Linked DNA regions of Azospirillum sp. TSH100. The protein of the gene in region 2 binds, or shares a complex with, the protein of the main gene of each other region. Links are inferred from orthologs where the notes say so. Each region holds a gene or a part of one and is shown on either strand. Other genes may lie near its edges.

Region 1 (6,726 bases), on a different replicon or contig from region 2:
CGGGCATGTACGGCGCGGTGCTGCTGGGCGGCTGGCTGGGTCTCGACCCTCTGCTGTCGGCTCCGATCATGGCGGCGCTGCTGTTCGCCTGCGGTTGGCTGCTCCAGCGCGGCCTGGTGAACAAGTTCGTCGAGCGGCCGGAGCACATGCAGTTCATTCTTCTGCTGGGCATCGCCACCATCCTGGTCAACGCCATGCTGATGCTGTTCGGCCCGGATGCCCGCAACGTCCAGGTGCCCTACAGCTTCGACACGGTGGAGATCGGGCCGATGCTGCTGGACGCCGTCCGGCTGCGCGCCGGGGCGGCGGCCATCGTGGTGGCGGCGGTCCTGTTCGCCTTCTTCCGCTTCAGCCGAACCGGGAAGGCGATCCGCGCCTGCGCCGACAATCCGCTGGGCGCCCGCGTGGTCGGTCTGAACATCGACGGCCTCTATGCCCTGACCTTCGGCATCGGTGCCGCGGTGGTCGGGGTGGCCGGCGCGCTGATGACGCTGCTGGTCGATGCCCGGCCGCAGCTGGCGCCCGAATACACGCTGCTCAGCTTCATCATCGTCATCGTTGGCGGGCTGGGCAGCCTGCCGGGCGCGCTGCTGGGCGGCGTGCTGATCGGCATGTCGGAGGCGCTGGCCGGCTTCCTGCTGACGCCGTCCCTGAAATCCCTGTTCAGCTACGGGGTGCTGATCGTGGTTCTGCTGCTGCGCCCGCAAGGGCTGTTGAGGAAACGGTCATGAGCGGGCCATCGGGAATGATGCCTTCGGGAGTGACTGGACGCGGCATGATCCTGCTGGTCCTGTCGGCACTCGGGCTGGCGGTGGCGCCCTTCATCGCCGACCGCTATCTGGTGTCGGTGCTGACCACGGTGCTGTGGTTCGCCTATGTCGGGCAGGCCTGGAACGTGATGATGGGCTTTTCCGGCCTGCTGTCGCTGGGCCATGCGCTGTATGTCGGGCTCGGCGCTTATGTCAGCGCCGCGCTGTTCGTCCATTTCGGCATCGGCCCCTGGGCCGGCATGGTCGTGGCGATGCTGGTCGCGGTGGTGGCTGGCTGCATCATCGGTTTCCTCGGTTTCCGCTTCGGGGTGAAGGGCGTGCATTTCGCCCTGCTGACCATCGCCTTCGCCGAGGTGGCGCGCATCGGCTTCGACCACATCACCTGGGTCGGCGGCTCCGGCGGCTTTTTCCTGCCGGTGGAAGCCGGGGCGAGCGACCCGCTGAACCTGCGCGGCTCGCCGGTGCTGTTCTATTACGTGGCGCTGGCGCTGGTCGTCGGCGCACTGTTCATGTCGCGCGCGCTGCTCCACAGCCGCCTGGGCTACCAGTGGCTGGCGGTGCGCGAGGAGCCGGACGCGGCGGAGGCGTCGGGCGTCGACCTGTTCCGCGCCCGCATGACGGCGGTGGCGGTGTCGTCCGCCCTGACGGCGCTGGGCGGGGTGTTCCAGGCCTTCTATTTCAACAACCTGTTCCCGGAACAGGTCTTCTCCATGGGCCGCTCCATCGAGATCATCCTGCCGGCCATCGTCGGCGGCATCGGTACGCTGGTGGGCCCGATCCTGGGCGCCTTCATCCTGACCCCGCTGGGCGAGGCGCTCACCTTCCTGATCGAGGCCGGCGGGCTGGACCTGCCCGGTCTGAAGCAACTGTTCTATGGTGCGGCGCTGGTGGTGATCGTGGTGTTCCGGCCGGAGGGCGTGTGGCCCTGGCTGGCCCGCCGCCTGCGTCTGGTCCGCCAGCCGGGGGAGGGCGCCTGAGATGACCGCCTTGCTTGAGGTCGAGCGTCTGTCCAAGCGGTTCCGCGGGCTGAAGGCGGTGTCCGAGGTCAGCTTCACCGTGCCGGAGGGGCGCATCCTGGCGCTGATCGGCCCGAACGGGGCCGGCAAGACCACCACCTTCAACCTGATCGCTGGCGTCTTCCCTCCCGACGAGGGGCGGGTGACGCTGAAGGGCCGCAACTTGACCGGGCTGAAGCCCGACCGGGTCTGCGCCGCCGGGATCGGCCGCACCTTCCAGATCGTCAAGCCCTTCGGCCAGCTGACGGTGGAGGATAATGTCGTGGTCGGCGCGCTGGCCCGCGAGCGGTCGGTGGAGGCGGCACGGGTGCAGGCCCGCGCCGTGCTGGAGCGGCTGGAACTTGCCGATCAGGCCAATCGGCCGGCCCGCAGCCTGACCCTGCCCGACCGCAAGCGGCTGGAGGTCGCCCGCGCGCTGGCGACCCGTCCGACCCTGCTGCTGCTGGACGAGGTGCTGGCCGGGCTCCGCCCGACCGAGGTCGACCGCATGGTCGAGGTCCTGCGCGACCTGAACAGGCGCGAAGGGCTGACGATCCTGATGATCGAGCATGTCATGCGGGCGGTTATGGCGCTGTCCGACCGCGTCGTGGTGCTGGACCATGGCGAGAAGATCGCCGACGGCGCCCCGGCTGAGGTCGTCGCCGACCCCCGCGTCGTCGAATCCTACCTGGGCGCCGAAGCTCTCGACTGAGCGGCTCCCCCCCTTTAGTTGCTGAGGTTGGCCGGGTCCTCGCGGTAGGTGACGGAGGCGACCTCGGCGGCCAGGGGATGGCCGGGATAGCTGAAGCGGCGCAGCCATTCGGTGTCGCCTGACGCGCTCCAGAAGCGCAGCATCAGACGGCCGGGCATGCGGGGCAACTCACCCAGCTTGCCGGACACCTGATGGACCGGCTTGCCGTCGACGGTCCAGACGATGCCATTGGGCTTCCAGTCGAAGCCGTAGCTGTGGAAGCCCTTGGCAGCGTCGAAGCCCAGATCGACCACGGTGTTGCGGTGCCCGGTGCCGTTGGCGACGTAGCTGATTTCCAGCTTGGTGGTGTCCTTACCGGCGATGCCCATGGTGATCTCGTCCCACGGATCGCCGAAGGGCGGGCCGGTATAGTGGGAGACAGAGGTCATCACCCCATCGGCCTTCACCGCCTTCAGCGACACCGTGTAGGCGCCGTAGCCGTAGAAGCGGTGGGTCGAATATTCACCGCAGGAATAGCGGTCGCCGCCGGAGATGCGGTCGCTGACCGACAGGGCGAGGTGGCCCTTCTCGGCGGTGACGTTGGCGCGGCTCCAGGTGCAGCTCATGTGCCCGCCGGATTTCCAGCCGTCCGACCGTTGCCAGCGCGAAGTCTCGAAAGACCCGCCAGTCTCGCTGAAGCTGCCGCCGATATGGCTGAACAGCGACTCTGCCATTACCGGCGCGCTGCCGAAGAAAAGGGGACCGGCAAACAGGGCCGCAACTCCCGCACCGATCAGAATACGCGTCCGCACACGCCGGGCGTCTCTCCGCATGGCTGTTCCTCCCGCTGCAGCGGACCTACCCGCAAGATGGGTCGGTCTCCACCCCGATATCGCGAGAGCGGGGCAGGGTGGCAACGGCGCGGCCGGGGTGCGACGGGGCCTGCCCGGCGTACCCCGGCCGAATGACCGAAACGAAAGAGGGCAGGTCAGACGTCGGTAACGCCGCTTTTGGGGATGCGCACGTCGCGGTGGACCGACATGCTCAGCAGCAGGCCGACGCCGATCATCAGCGTCATCATCGCCGATCCGCCATAGGACACCAGGGGCAGCGGAATGCCGACGACGGGGATCAGACCCATCACCATCGCCACATTGACGAAGACGTAGAGGAAGAACTGTGCGGTCATGCCGACCGCGACCAGCCGGCCGAACTGGCTGCGGCTGTTCAGCGCGATCACCCAGCCATAGATGAACAGCAGGACGTAGAGCGCCAGCAGCGTGGCGGCGCCGACCATGCCGAACTCCTCCGCCAGGACGACGAAGATGAAGTCGGTGTGCTTTTCCGGCAGGAACATCAGCTGGCTCTGCGAGCCGGACATGAAGCCCTTGCCGAACAGCCCGCCGGACCCCAGCGCGATCTTCGACTGAAGGATGTTGTAGCCGGCGCCGAGCGGGTCGGTTTCCGGTTCGAGGAAGGTGTAGACACGCTGTTTCTGGTAGTCGTGCAGGAACTCCCAGGCGATGGGGATGGCGCTCAGGCCGCCGCCGATCACCAGGAGAAACTTCCACACCCGGACGCCGGCGGCGAAGAAGATGGCGCCGCTGCCCATGATCAGCAGCAGCGAGGTGCCGAGATTGGGCTGGAGCAGCACGAAGGCCACCGGGGTGAAGACCAGCAGAAGCGGCGGTATCAGCAGAAGCGGCCGGCCGATCTGGTCCAGCGTCACCCCGTGGAAATAGCGGGCGAGCGCCAGCGTCAACGCCGGCTTCATCAGTTCCGACGGCTGAAGCTGGAAGAAGCCGAGGTCGATCCAGCGCTGGGCGCCCATGCCGATGCGGCCCATCAGCTCCACCGCGATCAACAGGCAGAGCACCATGAAGAAGATGACGTAAGCCGACTTCATCAGGTGACGGATGTCGACCAGCGCGATGCCCAGCATGAGTACGAGGCCGGGGATGGCGCGGACCAGCTGGGGCTGCGCCCACGGCTTCCAATGGCCGCCGGCGGCGGAATAGAGCAGCCCGACGCCGACCCCTGTGATCGTGCAGATCAGCAGGACCAGCCCCCAGTTGATGAGCCTGAATTTCGTGCCGAGCGTCAGCTGCGACCGCTGCGGCTCGAGGCCGCCGGAGCCGAGATGGGAAAGAACCACGACCTTATGCCGATGTTGCCGGAAGGGACGGAGCCGGATCGGACCGGCCCCGGACGAACGGCCGGGTTAAGCCGGCCGGCGGGGACCGGTGCGGATAATGCTGCAAGCGGCCCCGCTGGTAAAGGCGGCCGTGCGCCATTCTCCGTGGCGCCACTTTTTCTAACCGGTTCTGCCCGTCGACCTTTCGCCGGTCAGGCGTGCAGCGCAGGAGTCAGCGACACTGTGGGGAAGAATCGCACCTGATTGCGTCCGGCATGCTTGGCGTCGTAAAGCGCGCTGTCCGACTGGGCCATCAGGTCGGAAAACTCGCTGTGCTCCCGGGTCAGGCTGACGCCGCCGATGCTGCAGGTCACCGTCACGCCGCCTTCGGCACCAAGCTGGGCCAGTTGCCGTTCGATGGCGCTGCGCAGCCGCTCGGCCAGCAGCCGGCCGGCCTCCAGGCCGGTTTCCGGCAGCAGGATGGCGAACTCCTCCCCGCCGATCCTGCCCATTGCGTCCTCGCGCCGGATCTGACCGGCGCAGCAGTCGGCCACCGCCTGGATCACCCGGTCGCCGAACGGATGGCCGGCGCGGTCGTTGATCGATTTGAAGCGGTCGATGTCAAGCACCAGCACGGTCAGGTCGCGGCCATGGCGGCGGGCGCGGCGGAATTCGATCTCCCCCATCTCGAACAGGCGTCGCCGGTTCAGGCTGCCGGTCAGCCCGTCGGTGTGGGCAAGCTTCGCGAGTTCGCGGTTGAACTCGTCGCTGGCCATCAGGACGTAGTTGATCGCTCCGGTCACGGTGCCGAGAAGCGTCAGAAGGAAGGTGGTCCGCTCCACCCGGTCGTCCAGCATGTAAGCGGTGGGCGTCTCCTCCTGCGTCAGGCCGGCACCCATCCGGACCAGATAGACCATGGCCAGTGTGGCGCAGAGCACTCCGGTGACATAGTGGGGAATGCCGCGTCCCTCGTAGCGCACAAGCACCTCGAAGGCGATGCCCAGCAGCACCGCCGCCGTCGTGAAGCTGACCAGGGTGCGGACCGAGGCGATGCCGGCGTCGACAAACAGCAACAGCAGGCACGCGACGGCCACCGCCAGCCCGACGGCGGCGGGTGCGAGGGGCGAGACCGGCCTGCTCTGGAGATGGCGGACGCTGGTGTAGTTCATCGCGAGGCCGGTGATTCCCAGCCCGTTGGCCAGCGGCACCAGCAGGTCGGGAGCCGCACTGCCGCGCAGGCCCGCTATCAGGAAGCCGAACCCCAGCAGGAATTTCCCATAGGCATAGGCACGCAGGGAGTTGCGGATATGGCGCGGATAGCGGCCAGAGGCCACGACGATGGACAGACCGACGGCAAAGCCGATCACGGTGATGACCTGCGCGATGAAGGTCGTCTCGAAATCCATCCGCAAACCCGCCACGCACCGTTACGCCGGTATGTCCCCGGCACGCTATACGAAGCCTTAGCCGGTGACAAGTCAGAGGGGGCGACGTTTGCGTCAGGAACCCTGACTATTGGATCTCGATTGCCCCTGGTGCCAATTTCAGATTGCCGACCTTTCGCTCAGCGACTTTGAGACAGTCGCCGCTCAGCGCTTTTCGGGCGCATAGCCTTTGACGAACAGGTCGACGGCGGCGTCGACGAACCGCTCCAGATCCGCGTCGCTCGGCCGCTCGCTCAGGCACAGCAGCAGCTTCATGTGCATGTTGGCCTTCAGCAGACCGAAGAACTGGTGGGTGGCGAGATCGCAATCGGTGATCGCCAGTTCGCCCCTTTCCGTCATATGGGACATGAACTGGTAGGCACGCTGGAAGGTTTCGGCCGGTCCGCTCTCATAGAAGGCCTGGGCGAGCTGGGGCTGACGCAGCACTTCGCCCAGCACCATGCGGTAGAGGCCAAGCGCCTTTGCCGAGGCGATGAAATGGACGAAGGTCCGGCCGATCAGACGCAGCCCGTCCGCCGCCGGAAGGCTCATCGCCTCGTCCCAAATGCCGGCCATGACGGAGTTCGCGCATTCGCAGGCGACCATTGCCCGGAACAGTTCCTCCTTGCTGCCGAAATGCGCGTACAGCGTCGCCTTGGACACATTTGCCTTCTTGGCGACCGCGTCCATGCTGACGGCGCTGTAGCCGTGC
Region 2 (6,364 bases):
ATCGCGACACCAGGCAGCTCCTTCGTCCGCACCCTGGTGGTTACCGCCGGCAAGCGCGACGGGGTGCGCAAGGGCCAGGCCGCACTCGCCGGGGCCGGTCTGGTCGGCCGGGTGATCGAGGTCGGCGAATGGTCGTCCCGCGTCCTGCTGCTGACCGACATCAACGCCCGCATCCCGGTGATCCTGTCCAACACGCGGCAGCGCTCGATCCTGGCCGGTGACAACTCCGATCAGGCCAAGCTCCTGTATCTGCCACCCGACTCACCGATCCAGGTGGGCGAGCGGGTGGTGACCTCGGGTGATGGCGGACTGTTCCCGCCCGGTCTTCCGGTGGGTGTGGTGACCGCCGTGAGCGAGCGCGGCGTCCGCGTGCTGCCCAGCGCCGACCTGTCGCGCGTGGAGCATCTGCGGCTGGTCGATTTCGGCCTGCCGAGCACCGATCTGGACCCGTCACCAGAGTGGAAATGAGCCGGTTGTGGAAGTGATCCGGGCGGAGGATCCGCCGGCCGGGGACTCGCCGACATGACGGCGACCTTTTGGCAGAAGGTGGACAAGACCGGGCGCAATCTGGCGCCCTTCGCCGTCACGGTGATGATGGTGCTGGTCGGCATGATTCCGGTACCGGCCCCAGGCTATGCCCCGGTTGCGCCGAACCTGACGCTGGTCTCCGTCTATTACTGGACGATCCACAGGCCTGACCTGATGCGTCCGGGGGTGGCCTTTCTGATCGGACTGCTTCAGGATTTCCTGATCGGCGGACCGCTGGGCGTCAATGCCCTCCTGCTGGTTGTCGCCCAATGGGCGGTTCTGAACCAGCGCCGGGTGTTTCTGGCCAGCACCTTCGCCCTGCTGTGGGTCGGCTTCACGATGGTGATGGCGGGTGCTGTGCTGCTGCAATGGCTGGCCTTCTCCGTGCTCGACGCCGCCACGCTGTCAATTCTGCCGGCCTTGTTCCAGGGCCTGCTGACGGTGGCGGTGTTTCCAGCGGTGGGCTGGCTGCTGATCCGCGTCCACCGCGCGTTCCTGAATGGGTAAAGGGTCCCGACGGGTCTCATGAGTTCGATTGATCGCGACACCGACCGTTCCCGCCTTCTGGCGCGCCGCGCCCTGGTACTTGGCGGAATCAAGCTGGCCGGCCTGTCCGCGCTGGTCGGTCGCCTCTATTACCTGCAGGTCGTCGAGTCGGCGCGCTACACCATGCTGGCGGAGGAGAACCGCATCAGCCTGCGGCTGATCGCCCCGTCGCGCGGCAACATCGTCGACCGCTTCGGTGTGCCGCTGGCGGTCAACCAGCAGAATTACCGCGTCGTCGTCGTGTCGGAGCGCACCCACAACATCCAGGAGACGCTCGACAAGATCTCCCGCATCGTGCCGCTGACCGACGGCGACCGCCGCCGCGTGCTGCGCGAACTGCACCGAAAGCGCCGCTTCGTGCCGGTAACCGTTCGCGAGAACCTGAGCTGGGAACAGGTGGCGACGCTGGAGACCAACACCCCCGACCTGCCCGGCGTGGCGATCGAGGTGGGTGAACTGCGCTATTACCCGCAGGCGGATGCGACCGCCCATATCCTGGGCTATGTCGGCGCAGTGTCGGAGTCGGAACTGAGCGGCAACAGCGATCCCGTGCTGTCCCTGCCCGGCTTCCGCATCGGCAAGGCCGGCATCGAGAAGTTCCATGAGAAGGTGCTGCGCGGCACCGCCGGCACCAGCCAGTTGGAGGTCAATGCGGTCGGCCGCGTCATCCGTGAACTGTCGCGCGACGAGGGGCAGTCCGGACGCGAGGTGCAGCTGACCATCGACATGGCGTTGCAACGCTTCGTGCAGGAACGGCTGTCCCAGGAGGTCAGCGCCTCGGCCGTGGTGATGGACGTCCACACCGGCGGCATCTATGCCCTGTGCTCGCACCCCAGCTACGATCCCAACCAGTTCACCATGGGAATCAGCGCCGAGCTGTGGGAGGAGCTGCTGTCCAATCAGGCGACGCCGCTGAACAACAAGGCGGTGGTCGGGCAATATCCGCCAGGCTCCACCTTCAAGATGATGGCGGCGCTGGCGGCACTCGAATCGGGAGTGGTCAGCAACCGGCACACCGTGTTCTGCCCCGGCCATCTGGAGCTGGGCGACCACCGCTTCCACTGCTGGAAGCGGGGCGGGCACGGTACCGTCGACTTCGTCGGCGCGCTGCGCCATTCCTGCGACGTCTTCTTCTATGATGTGTCCCGCCGCATCGGCATCGACCGCATCGCCGAGATGTCCAACCGATTCGGGCTGGGCAATCGCACCGGCATCGACCTGCCGCACGAACGGGCGGGCCTGATTCCCTCCATCGCCTGGAAGAAGGCGACGCTGGGCAAGAACTGGGACATGGGCGAGACGCTGGTCGCCTCCATTGGCCAGGGCTATGTGCTGGCGACGCCGTTGCAGCTGGCGGTGATGACCTGCCGGCTGGCCAACGGCGGCTATGCGGTGAAGCCGCACCTGACCAAACAGATCAAGACGGTCAGCGGCGAACAGACCGCCTGGCCCAGCATCGGCGTGAAGAAGGAGAACCTCGACATCGTGCTGCGCGGCATGACCGAGGTGACCAACGCCCCCAACGGAACCGCCTTCAAGTCGCGAATCACCGAGGTCGGCTATGAGATGGCCGGCAAGACCGGTTCGGCCCAGGTCCGCCGCATCACCATGGCCGAGCGCAACAACGGCGTGAAGAAGAACGAGGACCTGCCCTGGCGCGAGCGCGACCATGCACTGTTCGTCGCCTTCGCGCCGATCCAGGCGCCGCGCTATGCCTGCGCGGTCTTTGTCGAGCATGGCGGCGGTGGTTCCACCGCGGCAGCCCCCATCGCCCGCGACATCCTGCTGGAAACCCAGAAGCGCGACCCCGGCCGCGCCGCCGTTGCCGAAACCCCGCCGAACGGCATGCCGGAACCGCGGGGCTGAGTTTTCCTGATCGGAGCGACGCTTCCAGGGAGAGCCCGCGCCGGCGTCCTGTTCCCTCAGGCCACTTGCAGCCCGAACACTGCGGCGCCGAGAAGACGGGCATCGCTGTTGCGAGGATCGATCGTCACAGGGCGGACGGCATCGGGCGCGTCGATCCAGAGGGTCAGAAGACCGTCTTGCCTGTCCTCGCGCCGGGGGATCGGTAGGGCCACCGATACGGTTTGACCGAAAGCCAGCTTGACCTCGACCGGCGCGGCAAAGTTCAGGGACAGAAAGACCGACTGCCGCCCGTAATAGGGAAGACCTGCCAGCGTGACAAGCAGCGACTGGCAGGCGGTCTCCGGAACGCGCAGGACGACGACCGCCTGCCTGCTGGTCCAGATCCAATGTTCTTCATGGCAATGGAAGCCGCTCCAACCGGACAGAATGGAGCCGAGACCAAGCGCCACCGGATATTCCCGTCCACGCAGCAGTGTGGCGATCGGCGGGATTGCCGGAATGTGGCGCCGACTCGCATCATTCACGCCCGCCTCCCGAGGAGCCGAAGCGGCATGCGTTCCGGTAAGGCGGTTGCGGGATCGCATCCAATGGTCGGTTTGTGCCAGGAAATCAGCGTTCCAGCGCGCCTCGGTCGCGGCCGCCAGCACCGGATCGAGCATTCCCTGGGCACGCAGCCAGACGAGATCGCGCAGGCGCTGCGCACAGACCATGAGCTTCAAGGCAGCGGAGTGTTCCTGGCAGGCGAGATCGGACCCCTGCCACCCGCTGACCCGGTGGCTGTTGCCGGCATGTTGCCGCCAGCCGACCAAAGGACGCGACCGGTAATGATGGCTTCCCAGCAGCGTTGCCCGGAAACCGGTAAGAAGATCGAGGCCATAGGGGCAGAGTTCGGGGTCGAGCGGCGGAAATGCCTCGATCACCGAACGATGATAAGCCGACGACGCGCCAAGCCAGCAGGGTTCCATCTGCCGGTCAACCAAGGTGACGGGGTCGTCGAAGACGGTGTCCGGCATTTCCGCGCCGCTGAGCGAGATCGGGATGCCATTCTCGCTCAGCAGGACCGCATTGGACGTGAACAGCCGGCAACCGGGATGGGCGGCGAAATGACCGATGATCGTGTCAAGCCGGCCCGGGAGGGTGATGTCGTCGCTGTCCGCCTGGATGAGCAACGGCGCCCGCGAGAAGGCGACGAGACTGGGCAGCATGCCATGACCGATCGCCTCGCCATTCCGCATCACCGTCGCGGCCACGTCCGGCCGGCCGGCCAATCGTTCCAAGGCCACGGAAAGACTGCCGTCATCGGACCCGTCATCGATCAGAACGAGTTCGATGTCCGACCGCCACTGCGAAAACAGGCTGTCCAGTTGCTGGCCGATCCAGACCGCATGGTTGCGCAATGGAATGAAGACCGTCGCCGCAAAGCTCTGATGCGGAGCGGCCGGCGGTTGGACGGGGGTATCCCCGGCCCAGCGCTCGATGGCGCCGGCGATCTCGTCCGCACCATAATAGCTGCTGACGTCCGGATGGGCATAGATCGCCTCCAACGCTGGACGGGGCAGGCGAAACCGTCTTTTCAGAGCGCGATAGATCTCGCTCGTCGGTTTGGTCGTGCCGTCGTTGGAATGCGGCAGGTGGAACTCCATCCCCGGGAAGAGTTCGGCCAGTCCGTTCTGGATCGCCGTCGGTGCGCTCTCGTGGCGGAACAGCAGAAGGCGCACATTCCCCTTGGTCAGGATCGAGTAGCCGCGCTCCCGATCGAACGCATGCGCCCGCAGATCGAAACCGAAGGGCTTCTCGATCTCTTCCCGGAACCAGATCAGGGGAGCACGGATCATCCGCTCCAGATAAAGGCGATTGGGATCGCCGTCAGGCGTGTCGCGGAGCCACAGATCACCGATGCGCGCAGCGAGAGCCTCCGCCGTCGCCTCCGCCGTGGCGCCAAGGCAGTCCGCGAAGTCGGCTTCGAGGTTCTGCATAGCGACCGAAATCGAGCGGGCGATGGGGTCGCGGACACCGCTGACGATGGTCACGGTCTCGTCGGCGGCCATGGCCTCGGCCAAGCGACGGGCGATCCCGGGCGCCTCCGTGTGGAATAGCGGCATGTCCTGCTGCGCCGTCGCCCGCAAGGCGAGAGCATCCGCCAGAGGCTCGTGCAGCCAGGATTCGAGCCCGTGACTGTTGAAGACCTCACCCGGAAAGCGCGCGGCCAGCAACTCGGTTATGGAGGTTGTGCAGACCTTGGCATAGGTAAGGACAAGGATCATGGTCTGGCTCATGTGACGGCGGCAGGCAGGGTAATTGGATGGCCGCCTGGCTGGGGCATTTCCCTATGGATCACTCGCCTTTGCGTGCAGTTCTCGCAAAGGTAAGACGGTTTCGGATGGATGTCGGACGATTGCAGATGGCGATCGACCCGTCGGGCATGTCATTTCGGATGACGGCATTGACGCCGATCCGGCAATCGTCGCCGATGCTGACTCCGGCATGGATGCGTGCGCCCATTCCGATCATGCAGCGCTTGCCGATCCGCACATCGCTCGCCACCGTCGCATGGGGCAGGACGACGCTGAAATCGCCAACCGCGACCCGCGCGCCCAGGACATTGTGCGCGAAGAGATGAACATGCCTGCCGAGATCGACATCGGTGACAAGTGCGAAGGGGCCGATATAGCACCCCTCACCCATCTGAGCGTGGGAAGAAACCACCGAGGACGGATGGATGATTCGCGGCCAACGGCAGCCACGCAGGGCCGGACGCTCGCGTATGGATTGAGCATGATCGGGATCGGCAACGGTCAGGAGTGCATCGACCGTCGCACCGTCCACATCATCGATGAAACCAACCTCATGCCCGAGAACCGATCCGGCAGGCCGGTCATCCACAACCCCACCGACGGTAATTCCGGCCGTTTCCAGAATACAAATAAGATTGCGGGCATTTCGCCCCCCGCCAACCAGCAGCAAGCCTTCAGCTACAGGAGAAACGGAAGCACTGATTCCCATTTCAATTCTTATCTTTCGCGTGCGTTCTTTATTATCCAACTCCACTCTACCAGTTCGCATTCCTGCGGACAACATGTTGAAGCCGAACCGGTACACAGCCCCTATTTCCAATGCAGGGCTCTTGATTCCATTGGGTAAATCGCGCCCTCGCGCTCTGGTTGGGCTAGAGCGAAAAGACGACGGCGCCAAAGGCATATCGCCAAAAGGAAAAGCGCGCCCCCGAAGGGGCGCGCCTTCCATCAAAACCGACAGGCTTGCGCCGGATCAGTTCTTCGACTTGTCAACCAGACGGCGCTCGGCGATCCACGGCATCATGGCGCGCAGCTTCTCGCCGACCTTCTCGATCTCGTGCTCGGCGTTGCGGCGGCGGATCGCCTTGAAGGACGGCTGGCCGGCCTTGCATTCCAGCATCCAGTCGCGG

Evidence for each region. Proteins that work in one complex are often made in the same cells at the same time.
Region 1: the proteins of mrdA (region 2) and rodA are in contact, whole or in part, in a crystal structure (PDB 6PL5), measured with the Thermus thermophilus proteins. The link is inferred for Azospirillum sp. TSH100 from one-to-one orthologs. Residues at the interface, in WP_223903432.1 of Thermus thermophilus: Arg4, Ile5, His6, Leu8, Ala9, Phe12, Ala15, Leu16, Leu19, Gly20, Arg22, Ala23, Trp24, Leu26, Gln27, Val28, Tyr31, Tyr34, Leu36, Leu43, Thr45, Asp47, Lys156, Gln157, Gly158, Ser160, Val184, Leu201, Glu202; in WP_223903423.1 of Thermus thermophilus: Phe161, Val165, Phe168, Val169, Leu172, Pro198, Tyr199, Glu202, Tyr211, Arg212, Asp213, Gln220, Val221, Gln223, Ser224, Ile226, Ala227, Ile228, Gly229, Ser230, Gly266, Phe267, Val270, Leu274, Tyr277, Gly278, Leu281, Phe285, Leu289, Arg297.

Annotation. Positions count from the first base shown.
Region 1 is NZ_CP039635.1:1,099,391-1,106,116, forward strand. What follows is about bases 2,529-5,336. They hold rodA (rod shape-determining protein RodA), read right to left. Parts: upstream 4,612-5,336; coding sequence 3,445-4,611; downstream 2,529-3,444. Other genes in these bases: E6C72_RS17565 (family 16 glycosylhydrolase), read right to left, coding at 2,529-3,190; E6C72_RS17575 (GGDEF domain-containing protein), read right to left, coding at 4,803-5,336. In the rest of the region: E6C72_RS17550 (branched-chain amino acid ABC transporter permease), read left to right, coding at 1-731; E6C72_RS17555 (branched-chain amino acid ABC transporter permease), read left to right, coding at 728-1,747; E6C72_RS17560 (ABC transporter ATP-binding protein), read left to right, coding at 1,749-2,477; more of E6C72_RS17565, read right to left, coding at 2,492-2,528; more of E6C72_RS17575, read right to left, coding at 5,337-5,996; E6C72_RS17580 (TetR/AcrR family transcriptional regulator), read right to left, coding at 6,180-6,726. UniProt on the Escherichia coli protein: Peptidoglycan polymerase that is essential for cell wall elongation. Also required for the maintenance of the rod cell shape. Functions probably in conjunction with the penicillin-binding protein 2 (mrdA).
Region 2 is NZ_CP039634.1:161,582-167,945, forward strand. What follows is about bases 584-3,496. They hold mrdA (penicillin-binding protein 2), read left to right. Parts: upstream 584-1,053; coding sequence 1,054-2,940; downstream 2,941-3,496. Other genes in these bases: mreD (rod shape-determining protein MreD), read left to right, coding at 584-1,035; E6C72_RS00810 (putative capsular polysaccharide synthesis family protein), read right to left, coding at 2,997-3,496. Also shown: rod shape-determining protein MreC, read left to right, coding at 1-468; more of mreD, read left to right, coding at 523-583; more of E6C72_RS00810, read right to left, coding at 3,497-5,204; E6C72_RS00815 (acetyltransferase), read right to left, coding at 5,275-6,039; ilvC (ketol-acid reductoisomerase), read right to left, coding at 6,208-6,364. UniProt on the Escherichia coli protein: Catalyzes cross-linking of the peptidoglycan cell wall. Responsible for the determination of the rod shape of the cell. Is probably required for lateral peptidoglycan synthesis and maintenance of the correct diameter during lateral and centripetal growth.